One region of the Desulfoluna sp. CLI2B genome, then DNA from elsewhere that is predicted to be linked to it. Evidence: riboswitches for the same ligand, from Rfam matches in the RefSeq annotation. Region 1 holds a riboswitch; each other region holds the start of a gene.
What was found. Region 1 has a riboswitch for cobalamin ahead of ACOYW2_RS02250 (phosphomethylpyrimidine synthase ThiC). Riboswitches for the same ligand answer to the same signal wherever they lie in the genome.

Region 1 (5,753 bases):
CAGGGCCGCCCCTGTGCCCTCGCCCAGGCGAAAGCCCAGGTCCAGAAGGGGATCCACGCCCAGGTGATCATGCATGAAGGTGTGCCCCACCTCCACGGAACGATGGCTGGCAAAGAGGTACTCCTTGGCCGTAGGGGCCAGATCCCCTGCAATCAGGGCCCCTGCCGTGGAGATGAACCCGTCGCACACCACCGGGACGCCGTGGGCCGCAGCCCCCAGAACGAGCCCTGCCAGGGCGCCGATCTCGTAGCCGCCCACCTTGGCCAGCACGTCCACGGGATCCTTGGGGTCGGGCTTGTTCACCTCGATCCCTTTTTTGATCACGTCGATTTTGCGCTGAAGGGCCTCATCGTTGATGCCCGTGCCACGCCCGGTAAGGTCTTCCACCTTTTCCCCGGAGAGCACGGCGATAATGGCCGTGGAGGGGGTGGTGTTGCCAATCCCCATGTCCCCGGTGCCGAGCATGTCCAGCCCGCCTTCGGCCACGAGTTCGTTCACAATCTCAATGCCGGCCTCAATGGCTGCCACAGCCTGCTCGCGGGTCATGGCCGGCCCTTTGGTAAAGTTCTCGGTGCCCCTGGCCACCTTTTTATGGATGATGGGAAGAGACGGATCAAAATCGGCCTTGACGCCGATGTCGGCCGCCAGGGACTCGGCCCCGGCGTGCTTGGCCAGCACGTTGATAGAGGCGCCCTTGATCACGAAGTTGTGGACCATCTGCTCGGTGACCTCCTGGGGAAACAGGCTCACACCCTCCTCCACCACGCCGTGGTCTCCGGCACAGGTCACCACCACCTTCTTTTCGAGCTTCACATCGATTTTACCGGCAATGGCTGCAAGGCGGGCGGACAGGGGTTCCAGCACCCCAAGACTCCCCTGGGGCCGCGCCTGGTCGGCCAGGCGGGCAAGGGCAAGCGTCTCAATCCCGCGATCGATCCCCACAATGGAACCGATGGTCTTTTCGAGCAATGTCATTCAGAACCCCTCCTCAATCAATCCAGTCAAAACATGCGCCCCCATGATGCCAGTGGTTGGAGACATGGCACCATGGGGACCAAAATGGTCGTTCGTAACAAATCGTCTTTGTAGCGATTCAACTTGCCTCCGGCAGGACCACCGGAGGCATTTTAAGCTGAATGGCTACACGTCAATAACCCGTACCGTTGATCACGGGCACAGCCCGTCAGCGAATGCGACAACCCGAGGTACGAGGGTTGGAGCATTCGCGAACCTGGGTTACCCCTTGTAGATCTTGTCGCCTTTGATGTCGGGCTGGAAAACCTCCATCCCCTTTTTCATGGCGCAGAAGTCGCCGCACATGGTGCAGGTGTCTTCCTGCTCGGGGGTGCGCTCTGCACGGATGGACTTGGCCACCTCCGGGAAAAGGAGGTGTTTTTCCAGATCGTCCCAGCGCATCTCGCGACGGGCCATGGCAGCCAGCTTCTCGGTTTCGCGGCGGTTGGGGTACTTGGCGATATCTCCGATACGGGTGGCAAGGCGGGTGGCGCGCACACCCTCACGCACATCCTGAACCGTGGGCAGGGCGGATCCTGGCGGGGGTGATGTAGGTCAGGGTCTGCGCCGAAACGGGCGGAGCTGGCCGCGCCGATGGCCGCCGTGATGTGATCGTACCCGGCGCCGGTATCGCAGGGGATGGGGCCGAGGACGTAGTAGGGGGCGTTGCCGCTCATGCGCTTTTCAAGCATGATGTTGCCCTCGATCTCATCCAGGGGCACATGGCCGGGGCCTTCCACCATCATCTGGCAGCCCATCTCGCGACCCAGCTCGGCCAGCTCGCAGTTGATGATCATCTCGGCCATCTGGGCGCGGTCGTGGCTGTCGTGGATGGCACCTGCACGGATTCCGTTGCCAAGGGAAAGCACGGCGTCGTATTTTTTCATGAGGGCACAGACGCGGTCGAACTGCTCGTAAAGGGGGTTTTCACGCTTGGTGGCGTCCATCCAGGCCACCATGAAGGTGCCGCCCTTGGAGGCAAGACCGCCGTACCGGAAGCCCTGGGCGCGGAGGCGCTCAATGGTGTACTGGTTGATGCCGCAGTGGATGGCCATGAAGGAGAGGCCGTCGTCGAGCTGCTGCTCAATGAGATCGAAAAGGTATTCGGGGTCGAGCTTGGAGGGATCCTGATACTTGCGCCCGGTCTCCTTGAAGGCCTGATAAAGGGGCACGTTGCCCAGGGGAAGGTTGGTGGCTGCCAGCACCTCGCGGCGGACAAGGTCCAGGTCCCCCCCGGCGGAGAGTTCCATGAGGGTATCGGCGCCCTCTTCCTCTGCGGCCAGGGCTTTTTCAATTTCGCTCTTGATGTCGCAGATATCGGAGCTGGTCCCGATGGAAGCGTTTACTTTGGTACGGAGGCCGGTACCGATGCCCACGGCAGGGCCTTTGTGCTTGGGGTTGTTGGGGATAACGATCTCCCCTTTGGCCACCAGGTCACGGATGACCTCGGGGGCATGCCCCTCTTTTTCGGCAACCTGCTGCATCTGGGGGGAAACCACGCCCTCCCGGGCCAATTCAATCTGGGTCTTGTCTACAGCCATTGTATCTCTTCTCCTTACAAGCATATCGGCGGGCTCATAAAATAAAGTACCGCCACCATGATTCGTTCGGCCACCGACTCCAACGGCGCCCCGGTTCCACCCGGGAGATCACCCGATGCCGCCATGAAATCCGTCTGTCGAAAGAAAGCAAGGAGTACGAACAGACAGCGCCGGAATTTCATGATCATTCCCACCAGCACCAACCCGTGCCGGTGAAACGCACCGATTTCAGGCAATAAAAAAAGGGCTCTGAGGTACATAGATATACCTCAGAGCCCTTTGCCATCGAACTCGGTCACGTGAGTCTCATGCACGTCTTCTGACTTCCGGGGTAAGAGCTCCCGACGCGCCTTCCCGCCCCCCTTCAGGAGAGGCAGTGACCGCTGGCATCTCTTCACATGATGAGGAGAAACCAACCTGCGCCGGGCCACCCGGTTACAGCGGCGGGACCGTCACGGATTTTCACCGTAGTTCCGTTTGCATGACACCGTATGACAAATTGAATGTGTACCCTGTTACCGGGTACTGTCCATCCTCTACACGAAACCGGCAAAGGGCGTCAAGGGGAAAAAACTCCGACGTCAAGGGTAGCGAAAAAAACCTTGAGGGCGGTGTGAAGATGCGCTTTGCCCATCAAGGCCTTAAAAAAAGCATTCATTCAAAGAGAACGCTCAAGAAACGTTCTCCAAGATTTCAAACAGTTGGCAAGACTGTTTTTACGCGTTCTTTCACTTTATTCGAGCACCTTGGTGTACCGGCTGTTTCAGGGCATACCAGTAGGCTTCCCAAATTTTACGACTCCCCCAAAAGGGATTCCAGTCTCGCCGCCCCATGTTCCTTCATAACTCCATTTGGCCTTTATTTTACAATGTTGAAGCTCCTCCTACCTACATTTCGGCCTCAGATTCATGAATGCGTAAAAACATAACGCCCTCGTTACGAATAAGCCTATATGGAAATAAAATATTGACATATAAGCGATATTTCCCCTATGAAATGGTGATAGTGGAATTAAGGAATATTTAACCAACTTTGGGGGAAATTCATGAATCAAGTGACAGGGATTTTTAAAAAAATCGCTTCGGGAAGCCTGGTACTGCAGATTGTGATCGGGATCATTGCAGGTGTCATCCTTGCTCAGGTATCACCGGATACGGCAAACTCCGCAGGCCTGTTCGGCAGCTTGTTCGTCAAAGCGCTTAAAGCCGTTGCACCCATCCTCGTTTTTGTCATCGTCGCCTCTTCCATTGCCAACCAGAAGCGCGGCACCCACACCAACATGCGCTCCATCATCGGTCTCTACCTGGTGGGAACCTTTATGGCGGCACTCGTAGCCGTCACCTTGAGTTTTCTCTTCCCCACCAACATGACCCTGGTGGCCACAGACACGGCAGCCACACCGCCCAACGGTATCGGGGAGGTTCTCAACACCCTTCTCTTCAAAATCGTGGACAACCCCATCAACGCCCTGGCTACGGGGAACTTCATCGGCATCCTTGCCTGGGCCATTGCCCTGGGCATCGCCTTCCAGCATACGGGTGAAGCAACCAAGACTTTCCTGCACGACGTCTCCAACGGCGTCTCCAGCATCGTCAAGCTGGTTATCCGGTTTGCCCCCCTGGGCATCTTCGGCCTGGTCTCACAGACCATCGCCACCACCGGTTTTGAAGCCCTTTCCGGCTACACCCACCTGCTTCAGGTTCTTTTGGGTGCCATGCTCATCATCGCCCTCATCGTCAACCCGGCCATCGTCTTCTTCATGACCCGGCGCAACCCCTACCCTCTCGTGTTCACCTGCCTGCGTGAAAGCGGCGTCACCGCCTTCTTCACCCGCAGCTCCGCGGCCAACATCCCCGTGAACATGGACCTGTGCAAGCGCCTCGACCTCAACGAAGACACCTACTCCGTCTCCATTCCGCTGGGTGCCACCGTCAACATGGCCGGCGCCGCCATCACCATCACCGTGATGACCCTGGCTGCCGTCCACACCCTGAACATTCAGGTCGACATGGCAACGGCACTTCTGTTGAGCATCATCGCCTCCGTCTCCGCCTGCGGTGCCTCCGGTGTGGCCGGTGGTTCGCTCCTCCTGATCCCCCTTGCCTGCAGCCTCTTCGGTGTTCCCAACGAGATCTCCATGCAGGTCGTGGCTGCCGGTTTCATCATCGGCGTCATCCAGGACTCCGCCGAAACCGCGCTGAACAGCTCCACCGACGTGCTGTTTACTGCTGCAGCGGATCTTAACGCCCGAGGCACCGCCGCAACTGAAACCGAAACCGAGACAGTTGCAGCCGCATAAGCTTCCGCGCTTAAAGAGACAACACAAAGGGCCCCATGGGAATCGTTCCCATGGGGCCCTTTTTTTGACGGCTCATTTTTGATCGGACCCGGCTCAGCGGGGCACCAGGGGACCGTTACAGGCTCGACGACTCAACCAGCTCAGGATCTCCGGGCTTCCAGGTTTTGTCGTAAAACGACTCCAGAGGGCCGTAGAGACGCAAAATCGTGTTCCACCCCTTGCCCGGCACGGTCTGAATCCAGTTATTCTCCTGGCCTTTGGGTGGCTTCGGGCTGAAGTAGATATCGTATGATCCGTCTTTACTCTGCTTCAGGCCTTTTCGAAGGTTGTCGATGCCGGGAAAACGCTGGTCGGTCTGCAGCATGGCGCGGGTCTGGTTGTCATAGAGGGTAAAGGACCAGAAATTCTTGGCCGGTACGTCTTTGGGAAGGTTGATCTTGTAGGTCTTGCTTCCGTCAAGGGCGTTGCCATCCTTGTCGAGATAGGCAATGGCGTACTGCGAGCCCTTGCCCACGTTCTTTTTTGCCATGGCAGGGGTGATCCCCGTGGCATAAAAATGCATGTACACTCGGGAATCCAGCAACCGGGCACCATCCAAAAGAAAATCGTAGCGTCCCTTGATAAAGGGGTTTGTCCAGACACGCTCTCCCGGATAAAGGTAATGGCGTTGATCCCGAGGCACGGCCGTCAGGGCCCGTGCCGTCACCGAACCGATCTTGGCGGCATCGGTGAGAATGTTCTTCATGCGCTCGTCCGGTGCGAACTCTTTACCCTTTTCAATGCCGATGGAGGCAAGGAGCCCACGGATTTCAGGGTCAAGCCCTTGCACGGGTTCGGCCTGGATCTGCGCGTCGATCTCCTCCCAGAAATGAAAATCCATGCTGTGGATGGTGTTGTGG
Region 2 (5,753 bases), 1.7 Mb from region 1:
TAGCACAGATCATCCGGCAATGCGAGATGATCCCGTCAACAAAAAATCTCCGAATCCAGCCGGATATCATGGGAGGGGGGAGGGACGCCGTTGTCCCTCCCCTGCCCCTGATTCCAACCACAGATCAGGAGATACATGATGCTCCGAGTCAACGGGCGGAGCAACACCCCTTTTCCGGCCCTTTCCTTTGCATTCGGTTCAAAAAGAACCGAACCGCCCTCCGCAAGGAGGATCTCCCGCCCTCTTAGCAGCTGCCCAATCATACAGCCAAAGACGGGAAAAACGGGGGCGGCCTGCCCTGATGCGCCGGGCACGGCCTTCAAGGGGTTTTCAAGGGGGCGACGATGCCCCCCTGATTTTCCGCCGGTGTCACAGGTCCGGCGAAAATTGGTGAGCGGGGAAACCGGTCCCAGCCCGGGTCGTGGGGACAACCCGGATTAGTAGGACCAGGTTACCCCGGCAAAAAATCGGCGGCCCGGGATGGGGTATCCCAGAACATAGGCCGCATCTTCATCAAACAGGTTTTTCACTTCACCGCGGAGGGACAGGCTCCCTAGTTTGTCCGTGGTCAGCACGCGTTTGGTGATGGTGAAATTGGTCACGGTGACCGAAGGAAGCGTCACATCGGATGTTGACCAGTCTGGGTTGTATTTAACCACATCCTGGCTGCTCAGGTATGAGACGCTGAGATCCGAAGAGAACCCATCCAGATCGGTCAGAGCGATGCCTGCTGAAATATCGAGATCCGATGTATACTTGAGGTCTTTGTCGGTCTCTGCATCCTCGTATTTGAAAAGATGTGTCAGCGTGGCGTAGGGCCTGAGTTCCCAGCCCCCGAAGATGTCGGAGAATGTGTAGGAAAATTCGCCTTCAACGCCACTGATGGTTGCTTCATCCAGGTTTTTGTAGGTAGTAAATCCATGCTGCTTGTCAGTCACGATTTTATCATCATATTCGGTGGTAAAAACGGTGAGGCCTGTTTTTAAGCTACCACGGGTAATATCCACTCCCGCTTCATAGGTTCGGCTTTTCTCCGGGTTCAAATCCGGGTTGCCGACATAATGAGTCCCGTAAGACGTAAAATCAGCGGCCAGCTGTTCTGCAGAGGGCATGCGAAAGGCGTCGGCAACGGATGCCCTGAGCTTGACCTGCTTGGAGAGGTTGTAGACAACGCCCAGGCTTGGGTTCAGGTCATCATCGGATTTATCGCTGCCTTGATCTCCGGAAATATCTACGGAGTAGTGATCATACCGAGCCCCACCGATGAGAATTAATTTCTGGTCAAGAAGTTTAACCTTTCCCAGGGCAAATCCGGCTGTGTTGTCAAATGCTGTGTTATTCGGTGCACTGGGCTCGTTGGTCACATCATAATCCACCCAATCCACGCCGGTGGTAAGCCCGAATCGCTGACCATCGTATGAAACTTGGGCCTGAGCGCCCTTGCTGTCTGTTTCATGCACACTGGGAATGCCGTCATCCCACCCCGAGGCATTGCTATCTGAAGGGTCATTCCACGTGTCTTTGTCCGTTCCGCCGAAGTATCGAAGCATCCATGCCAGTGACGATGTGCTGTTTTTCCCGTCATAAGTAACGTCGTAGGAGCTGTTTTCCGAATCTTTTGTGTTGTCCAGGTCGTTGGCGTCGATACTGCCGGGGTTGCCGATGTCGTCGCCATCAAAGAGCGTATACGTCAATCCGATGCGGTGTCCGGGAGAAAACTCATACCCTGTGTTCAGGCTGGCACGAAGGATTCCATCATTACCCGTGTTCAAGTATTCCTTGCCGCTGCCTGTTTCGTAATCGCCTTCTTCGGAATGGGATACAGACGCAGAGAAATCGATTTTGCCAGCGGTTCCCGACACGTCAGTTCCAAATTCGTTGTAGTCATAAGATCCGGTCTTTGCGTAAGCTGAAACGGTGGGCTTCCCGGTCCCTTTTTTGGTAATAACGTTTACAACGCCACCCATGGCCGCCGAACCGTACTGAACGGCTGCAGGCCCCTTGATAATTTCCACTCGTTCAACATTTTTTGTGATCAGTTTGGCTGCGTTGCCGGTCCCTGCACGGCGACCATCAATGAGGATAAGCACATTACCCATCAGGTCGTTTCCATGGGTGTCTGTGCTGAACCCACGGATCTTCACAGTCGTCAGAGCTCCGGGATACTCGCGTATTTGAACGCCGCCCTTTTCCACAAGCAGCTCTCCCAAGTTTCTTGCCGAGGAGTTCTCGATTGTTTCCGAGTCAATCACCGTCACAGCCGCCGCCACTTCCGTAATGCTCTCTTTGGCTCGCGACGCGGTCACCACATATTCATCCAGGGCAGCGTCGGTTGCCCAGGCCGGGGAGCTGGCCGCCACCCAGGCGGCGACAGCACCGATCATCAGACTTTTTCTCATTACTTTTCCTTCCACAAGCATCAGACTTCTTTTGCACCGGAGGCGGCGATCCTCCATGCAGAACGACCACCTGAACCACTGCTGTTTCGAGTTGCGGGGGGCTTCCATTCAAGGGGGCTGGGTATAAGGAGAGAAGAGAGACACCTCGGGCGTTTCGCCCAAACAAAAAAAGCCCCATGAAGCCTACAATAAAAAGGGGGCATGGGGCCGTTTTTCCCATGTCGTCTGATCAGGTCTCCAGTTCCTACCGCGAGAACGAAACCCCTCACCTGATTGTACTTTACAAAAAGCATAAGCAGGTGAATTCACCCTGGCAGGTCTTCTGACTTCCGGATCGTCCGAACCCTCGCGCCTTCCCGCTCAGATCATGAGCAGTGGCGTATATACGAAGTTCGTCCCCGGTTACAGCGGCGGGCCCGTCCCCGATTCTCACGGGGTTCCCTTTTAAGCAGCATCTCTTTTGTTAAAAAAGAAGCGTGCACCAGAGATCAATTTGTATGTTTATCTACACAAGATATTCGACGTGTGTCAAACACTTTCTTATCTTTTTTGTCACCCCCTCTGTGCGTGAACAAGGGGCGCCGTTTTTTCCTTTTGCTCATGCCTGCAGTTAAGAGTGTAACGGTTTTATGTTACAGTAAAAATAAAAATGCATAACAATAAAAAAACAGATCCTGCGGCTTGACTCACCACGTCAATAGAAAGGCCTCACACCGTTTCCGCTTCAAGGACCATGTCCATAGCCTCTTCCAGGTGCCGGACAAAGAGCCGCACAATCTCCGGCATGTACCCGATACCCCGATCAATGAAGGTGGTTTCAATGCCTTCTGTTGCAAAGAGGTTTTTCCAGGAGTCTTCATCGTCGCCAGCCAGGTCTTCCAGGTAATGCACCCCGGCCACCAGCATCAGCGGAACGATCTTCACCCGTGTAAAACCGGCTGCTTTAACCGTACTTACGATATCCTCAGCCTCGGGAAAGCCCTCCACCACCCCAGTAAAGGCACTGGGGCCGTAGGTGCTTTTCAGCATCGCGTCCAGGCCGGGTGATCGGTGCCGTGGCCTATAAACAGGGTGGCTTCGTGTTGGAGGCGGTTTGCGGTTGCATGGTTTCCAGGAAATATCCGGGTTATGCATTGGCTTTGGTCATGCCCCAGGCAAACAACCCGATAAAGCCCAAGAGAAAAATCGCCGCATACCACATCACCCCGGATGAGGAGAGTTTTGTGGTCTCTTCCCTGGTCTCGATTTTTTCCATCTTGTACCCCTGGACCTTTCGGTCGCCGCTGCCGGTTTCTGTCACCTCAAGGGTTTCGGATTCTGACGGAGTTGCGGGATCGGATACCTGAGAGGCTTCGGCTTTTTCAACGGGCGCATTTGTATGGGGCTTTGCGGCCGCCAGGACCTTGTCGTGGACCGCTTTTTGTTTGGCTCGCTGATTTTCAAGGGTCGTTCCCACGGCCTCTTCCATGGCCAGGGTGAATTTTTCCACCATCTCCGGGGAGAGCATGCCGGGCATGGAGATAAGGGTCACCACCATCTGATTCAATAAGGGGTTGTTGCAGGTGTGGTCGCAGCAGGCCACGCCCTTTTCAATGACGCCCACGGCGTACTCTTTGGCCAAATTCTTCGTCACGGATTCGTCCGGGGCCCAGTACCCTTTCCTTACGGACTCAAGCATGCGGGCCGTAAGGGATTGATAGGCCCAGGGGTTGGCTTTGTTGAAAAACGTTTTCATGTCCAGGCCCAGGCTGTCATTCACATAGACGTCGTAGGTCTGCTGCCAGGAGGTCTCTTTGACGGCATGGGGAACCGTTACCTGCCAGCCCCACATGTACTCCACAAAATGGGCCATCTCACGTGCCCCGGCGTAATCCTCTTTTTTCATGGCCGCAATCCACTTGGGATTGATGTAGCGACTCCTGAGCTCCCGGCCGATGGTTTTGTCGATGCCCTCCACGGTGACGGCGTCCGGGCGATCCTGGCGGGTCATCACAACGTCGGGGCGGGTGCCCGTCTCTTTTTCCACGGCAAGGGAGAGGCCACCCAGGTACTGAAAGACATCGTCGTTGTCCATGGTGCCGTACAGGGCAGACGAGCTGCTGTGGACCGTTGTGGAAACGTTTTTAAGGTTCTCTGCCAACAATCCTTGAGCCTCCTCGCCCCAGAGGTCCTGGCCGAAGGCAAACCCCATGCGTCGCTTCCACACATCGGCGATCTCCTGATCGGACTCCCAGAATCCGCTCATGCCAGTCATTTCCGACACACCGTTACCGTAGCTCCCGGGTTTGCCTGTAAAAATGCGGACCCGGGAAAGAGTCTCGGCCCGTTCAGGGGAAATGCCCTGCTCTTCCAGCGCACGTCGGGTCCGTGCGCTATGCTTTGCCAGGAAATTCTCCACATCGTTGGCTGCGATGGCCTGCTGAACGGCCTTGTCCAGAAGCGTCATCTTTTCCGGAAACAGATCCCGGTAGAGCCCTGAAGGGTTGATAAGCACGTCAATGCGCGGTCGCCCCAGCATGGCACCGGGCACCACCCGCGTCCCGGAAACGCGCCCTGAGGAATCCCACACCGGCTCCACACCCATGAGCCACAAAACAGTGCCCTCGTTGATGCCCTCGTTTCGAAGGGTCTCCGTGGCCCAGAGAACCACGGCCACCTTTTCCGGGTACTCCCCTTTTTCACGGAGTTGCCGCTGAAGAATCTCTTCGCCGGCTTTGGCCCCAAGCTTCCAGGCCTCCCTGGTGGGAATCTTGCAGGACGAAATACCGTAGAAATTCTTGCCCGTAGGAACCGACAAAGGGTTTCGAATGGGGTCGTTCCCCTCCCCCGCCGGAACAAACCGGCCGGACAGGGCCCGCACCGTGCGTTCCAGCTCCAGATTACCGGAGTTCCGGATCCCCCGGGCCATGGCCTTGGTATCCAGGCCGGGCCGGAGTTCCGCCGCCAGCGCGGAAAAATCCTCGGCCTCCTGGTCCGACGGCGAGATACCGAAAGTATGGAGCCCGTGGGGCATGAGGGTCTCTTTCAGCTCCAGGATGGCGTGCTCCAGGGTCTCGATCTCCTCCTCGTCGTAGCTGGAAAGGGAGAGCTCCCCGTGGAACCCGGTCTTGACGGAGAGGGCCCTGATCTCCTCTAAAATGGCAGGCACGGTGGCGCTGCCCACGGCCTGCCCTCGGGTGAGCCGGTTGATGAGCTCATACAAGGTGGCGTAATCGCTGTGGAGGCCAGCTTTCTGGAACAGGGGCGTCATGTGATCGATGATTACCCCGCGGCCCCGTCGCTTGGCCTGAATCCCTTCGCCCACGTCATCGACAATGTAGGGATAGACATTGGGAAGGTCCCCCACCATCACCT
Region 3 (5,753 bases), 1.7 Mb from region 1:
TGCGGAATAGAGGTTTGACGAAAGCCAGGAGACAAAATAGCCCACATGGGTGGAGGCCCGACAGGTAAGCTCGCAGGGGTAATAGTCGATGCGCTTGTTTTTGACGGCGGGAATCGACCCAAAGGCCGGGTTGGCGTAAAGAAGCTCTGCGGCCTCTTTGTCTCCCCCGCATCCATAGATGACGTCCGGTTTGAAGTCGATCAACTCTTTGTCCGTCATGGAAATCACGGCGCCGTCGCGTTTGATCCCGTGGGGGATGCCCCCGGCCAGCTTGATGAGTTCCTGCTGAAAGGAGTCGGCCCCGGGGGTCATGATGCTGGTGCGGCCCATGAGGCGCATCACCCGTTTGCGTTTGTCAGCCGGAATCGCCGCCACTTTTTTCCGGATATCGGCAAGGACCTGCCGGTTGTCCGTGATGATTTTCTCCGCTCCGGCCTCGCAGCCCATGATGCGTCCCATGAGCCGCATCTGCTGAAAGGCATCGTCCACTGTGGCGGGGTCGAACTGAACCAGGGGCACAGACCCTTCAAGGGCCTCAATCATCTCCTTCTGGATGCCGGAGACAAACACCAGGTCGGGGTTAAGGGAAAGCACCTTGTCCACTGAGGGCCTGAAGAATCCGCCCACCACGGTCTTGGTGTTGGCCTCAGCGGGCCAGGTGTCGTGGAGGGTCACCCCCACCACCCGGTCCCCGGCTCCCATGACAAAAAGGGCCTCGGTGAGGGACGGCACCAGGGACACCACCCGTGTGGGCCGCTGGTCAAAGGTGACGGTACGGCCCGTGGAATCGGTGATGGTGACAGCCCGGGCAACGGGTAGAAAAACAAAGAGAAAAAGAGTAAGGACGGCCGCTGCCATCCCCCGGCGGATCCATGTCATGGTCGGGTTCCTGATTGCGTGGCGTAAACGATAATGACTCCGCTTGTCTCCAGCGGCCCTGCCGGGGCAACACGTTTGGAAAAATTGACAAACAGGCCTTGAATATGGGGGCACTCGATTCGAGAAATATCCGGGTTAGTCCGGTGCAGCCTCGTTTCCATCGGGAACGTACACCATGGAACCGTCTTCCAGACGATAGGCCACGCCCATGCGATGCCCCTCCCCTTCCCCCATGGTTTTGGAGACCTTCAGCGCTTCGATTTTTCGCTTGGATTTGGTAATGATCTCCATCTCCCCGTTTTTGTTTTTTTTGACGATGGTCATCTCGCTCTCTTCGTTGAAGAGGTCGTGGAGGCGATAGGTGGAAAACAGGGTCACGATGAGCCCCACAATAAAGACCAGGCCGATGTCAAACAGGTTGGCCACCCCGTCCATGGGGTCAGAGGCCATGGGCCTCCCCTGATTCCCGCCCCCCACGGCGTAGCGTCGTTTTTTCAGGTACCTCATGCCGCCTCCCCGGCGGGTGCCCCTGTTGTCCCGTTGCCCGATGAGTCTTGCGGGGTTCCGGCCAGGGCTTCGGTGGCCACCTCCATGTTCAGGAGGTCCTCATCGGCCCAGCGGGTCTTGATGACGAGGAACAGATAGGCCAGAAGTCCCACGGCAAGGCCCACCACCGTGGTGGTAAAGGCAATGACCAGCTCCGAAGAGAGCATGGAAAGGTCCCCCTGTCCCAGGGCGGCCAGCCCCGTTCCCATGGGAATCAGTGTGCCGATGAGGCCCAGGCCCGGGCCAACGCGAACCACCAGGCGGTACATGTCAAGAGAGGAAAAGAGCCGGCGCGTGGTGTCCTGAAGGAGTCCCTCCACCTCAAGGGTCGAGGCGCCGCCGTTTTTTTCCAGGAGGCCTTTGAGCCGGGCCACATAACGGCTGACCCGGGGCGTGGTATGCAGGTCATGGTCGGGCCTGAAGAAAACATCCGGGCCGTCGTTTTCCACCGCCATGCGATGCCTTCGTACCCATTCGGAAAAGAGGGCCCCGGCACACACCACGGCCCAGAAGGTGAGAAAGGCCAGAAGGATCAGGACCGGGTAGAGAAGGGATGATGAGACCACATAGATATAACTTTTGATGAGAGCTGCCGTTTGCACGTACGAATCCTTAAAAAAACGTCAATGGGTATGGACAAAACGATCCAGAAAGATGCCGCCCCCAAAGAGGCAACATGCAACAATGGCCGCAGCAATAGATGCCTTTTCCTCGCCGCGGGCCGAATCGGCTGCGCCGGATGCCATGGCAAGCACATCCGGCAACTCGGAGACATGGGGAACCACCAGAATCGTCAGGAGAAACCAGAGCGCCGCAAGGACCATCATCGTTCCCATGACGTGGTGAGGGGTACCGAACCGGGCCCCCAGGCATCGGGTGATCAGAAAACCACCCGATGCAACGAGGACGAAAATCCCCCAGGCCATGGCGGTCATGCCAAAGGCATTCTCCGGGAAAAGCCCGATAACAAAGGCGATGGTCAGCAGAATCACCCCCATGCACACCGGGCACGGCAGGGCAAAGAGCAGCCATCCCCGCACGGGCCCTGATCCCTCGGCAGGTTTTTTCAGCAAGGCGGAGCCCCACACGAGGAGAAGCGAGGCCATGGCCGCGTGAACGGCCATGGCCCACTTCACCAGGTGTTCTACGATAAGGAGCTTGTTTAACAGATTGACTCGGGTAAGGAGCAGGTAACACCCGGCGAACAGGAGGGTATAGGCAAGAGCCGCCACTGCGATGAAGGCAAGGCGGCGGCTCTTTCTTTGCGACCACCCGCAGGCCAGGCCGATGCCGCATTTGGCGGCGTACATTCCCATGGTAAAGACCAATCCGGCAATCAGGCTTTTCCATTCCATGGTACGTGTACTCCTTCCAAATCATACGGCAACGGAGTGGTCTCCGTCGGGTTGCGTAAAGCCGGGATGGAGGGTGCGGGCGTGAAAACAAAAAAATCCCCGCACCTGTAGGTTTAAGGTGCGGGGATCCGTATTTTCCCACAAAAAAAGCGTGACACACAATCTGTGCATGCATCGCGGCATATCTCAGCCTTTACCACGGGCATCGAGACATCTCCATCCAGGCAGGTCTTCTGACTCGCGGATCGTCCCGTCCGGCGCGCCTTCCCGAGTGTTTAACAACACCCAGTGGCATGGTGGCCGAAACAGTCCCCACTTACAGCGGCGGGTCCGTTCCCGAATTTCACGGGATTCCCTATTCTCTTCTCCCCTTGAGCCATGCAAAGGGAAAAGCACCTGAATTTCTCGTTTACTATTCCATAGAAATGTCCTATGTCAAGGATAATTTTCCCTGTGGGGAGAATCCGGCAATCAGGCTCGAACCCTTTGGATTCAAGCATATCCAAAGATATGCGCGGACCCGGTTTCGTGGGAGGTCATGGATAACATCATGAAAAATCGAGCCTTACGCACCCTTTTCCTTCTCGCTTTGGGCGTGGCCTGGTGCGGCCTCTTCGCTGCCCGTGTGCAGGCCAAAAGCGTCACCGACACCACAGGCTGCATCGTTGATCTGCCGGACGCCCCCAAAAGAGTGGTGTCCCTTGCCCCCAGCATCACCGAGATCGTTTTTTCCCTGGGCAAGGGAGATCTCCTTGCCGGGGTTACCCGATACAGCGACTACCCTGCGGCAGCACAGAAACTTCCCCGGGTCGGCAGCTATATCCGACCGGAGCTGGAGACCATTGTCTCCCTGAAGCCCGACCTCTGCCTGGCGGTGAAGGACGGCAACCCGGATAAAGTGATCCAGCGTATCAAGGCCTTCGGCATCCCCGTGTACACGGTCAACCCCGACGGTATCGACACGATTATCCGTTCTATCAATGAGATAGGCAACCTCCTTAATGCAACGAGTGAGGCCAGAACCATCACCGATGCCATGGGCGCCCAGCTGGAAGCCATTGACCGGACCATTGCCGGGGCATCCCATAAACCCCGCCTCTTTTTCCAGATCGGGATCTCCCCCATCGTCTCCGTGGGCAAAAACACCTTTTTAAACGAAATGATCCGCCGAGCAGGTGGAGAGAACGTCGTCACCAGCAAAACGCCCTACCCCCGGTTTTCCAAAGAACAGGTCCTGGCCCTGGCACCGGAGATGATCATCATCACCTCCATGGCGAGAAACGACGACTTCGACACCATGAGACAGGAGTGGGCAAGCTGGCCGTCCCTTCCCGCCGTTCAAACCAACAACATCCATGTCGTGAATTCGGACATCCTGGATCGCCCCACCCCGCGTGTGGTGGAGGGCCTTGCCATGCTGGCGGCCCTGATCCATCCCACCCTTTTTGAGGAGGCGGCCCGGTGAGCGACACATCCAGGGTACGGGGGCGCCTGCTGAAACGAATCCTCCTTATCACCGCCCTGCTCTCCATGGTTCTTGGGGCTGCGGTTCTCCTGGGCCTGGCCACTGGGCCTTCGGGTATCGATCTTACGCCTGTGGCACAGCTCATAACGGGTGATTCCCAGGCAGACAGCCTCCAGATTGCCATCATCGAGCGCATCCGGTTGCCCCGGGTGCTCATGGCCCTGTTTTGCGGGGCAGTGCTCTCCTTAGGGGGGCTGGTTTTCCAGGCCCTTCTGGGAAACCCCCTTGCCGAGCCCTATATCCTTGGCATCTCCGGCGGTGCGGCCACCGGTGCCATCATGGGGATACTTGCCGGATTTGCCCGTGTGCCGGGGGTCAGCCTCACCGCCTTTGCCGGCAGCATGGTCACCCTCTTCCTGGTGCTTGTCCTTTCACGGGGCGAAAGCCGGGTGGGCCGGGACGCCATGCTGTTATCCGGCGTCATGGTCAACGCATTCTGCTCGGCGGTGATTATGTTTCTCATCTCCATTTCCGAAGAGAACAAGCTCCACGACATCATGTTCTGGCTCATGGGGGATCTCTCCTCAGCAGACATGCCCCAGGTGGGCATGGTGGCCCTTCTGGTACTGCCCTGCTTTGTGGTGATCTTTCTTCTCTCCCACAAGATGAACCTCATGCTCATGGGGCGCGAGATGGCAAGGGCCATGGGGGTCTCCATCCGGCGGACCACCCTTATCCTTCTTATCGCCACCTCGTTCATGGTCAGCGCCATGGTCTGCCAGAGCGGCCTCATGGGGTTTGTGGGCCTGGTGGTGCCCCACATCCTCCGGCAGGTGTTTGGTTCGGACCACCGGGTGCTGGTGCCTGCCACCATCGTGGGCGGAGGCGCCTTCATGGTGATCTGCGACCTGCTGGCCCGTTGGATTCCCCGGGAGGGAGAGATTCCCGTGGGGGTGATCACTGCCATGATCGGGGCCCCTTTGTTCATCATGCTTCTTAAAAGGAGGGCCCGATGATGACACGCAACAATGCGGTCACGGCAGCCAGCCTTTCCACCCGTGAACTCTCCACGGGCTACGGCAGCCATGAGGTGCTGACGGACATCACCCTTTCCGTTCCCCGGGGCTCCTTTTTTATCATCGCAGGCCCCAACGGCACGGGCAAAACCACCCTGCTGAAATGCCTGGCCGGGCTTTCCCGCCCTCGAACAGGCGAAGTGTCCCTGGAAAATACCCCCCTGTCCCGGATGACGCGGCGGGAGCTGGCACGGCGCATCGCATTTTTACCTCAATCGGTGGAGAGTGCTTTTTCTTTGACGGTACGGGAGGTGGTGCTCATGGGGCGGGCGCCCCACCTGGGCATGCTGGGCTTTCACAAAGATGAAGACATGGCCCTTGCCGAAGAAGCCATGGCCTTTACCGATGTCCTGCATCTGGCAGACCGTTCGGTGGAGGCGCTGAGCGGTGGGGAAAAACAACGGGTCTTTATCTCCAGGGCTGTGTGCCAGC

Region 2: another riboswitch for cobalamin. It lies ahead of ACOYW2_RS10550 (TonB-dependent receptor plug domain-containing protein); the one in region 1 lies ahead of ACOYW2_RS02250 (phosphomethylpyrimidine synthase ThiC).
Region 3: another riboswitch for cobalamin. It lies ahead of ACOYW2_RS10515 (DUF2162 family putative transporter); the one in region 1 lies ahead of ACOYW2_RS02250 (phosphomethylpyrimidine synthase ThiC).

Annotation. Positions count from the first base shown of each region.
Region 1 is NZ_CP186557.1:458,660-464,412, reverse strand. Features, by position in the region: gene cobT (nicotinate-nucleotide--dimethylbenzimidazole phosphoribosyltransferase) at 1-975, opposite strand, end outside; gene ACOYW2_RS02255 (phosphomethylpyrimidine synthase ThiC) at 1,237-1,512, opposite strand; partial or broken gene ACOYW2_RS02250 (phosphomethylpyrimidine synthase ThiC) at 1,635-2,498, opposite strand; cobalamin riboswitch at 2,848-3,073, opposite strand; gene sstT (serine/threonine transporter SstT) at 3,601-4,854, shown strand; gene ACOYW2_RS02240 (DUF1254 domain-containing protein) at 4,970-5,753, opposite strand, start outside.
Region 2 is NZ_CP186557.1:2,197,226-2,202,978, reverse strand. Features, by position in the region: gene ACOYW2_RS10550 (TonB-dependent receptor plug domain-containing protein) at 438-2,399, opposite strand; cobalamin riboswitch at 2,695-2,900, opposite strand; gene ACOYW2_RS10545 (sirohydrochlorin cobaltochelatase) at 3,108-3,428, opposite strand; gene ACOYW2_RS10540 (cobaltochelatase subunit CobN) at 3,526-5,753, opposite strand, start outside.
Region 3 is NZ_CP186557.1:2,188,399-2,194,151, reverse strand. Features, by position in the region: gene ACOYW2_RS10530 (helical backbone metal receptor) at 1-879, opposite strand, end outside; gene ACOYW2_RS10525 (DUF2149 domain-containing protein) at 1,015-1,386, opposite strand; gene ACOYW2_RS10520 (MotA/TolQ/ExbB proton channel family protein) at 1,383-2,027, opposite strand; gene ACOYW2_RS10515 (DUF2162 family putative transporter) at 2,049-2,780, opposite strand; cobalamin riboswitch at 2,987-3,195, opposite strand; gene ACOYW2_RS10510 (ABC transporter substrate-binding protein) at 3,331-4,245, shown strand; gene ACOYW2_RS10505 (FecCD family ABC transporter permease) at 4,242-5,261, shown strand; gene ACOYW2_RS10500 (ABC transporter ATP-binding protein) at 5,258-5,753, shown strand, end outside.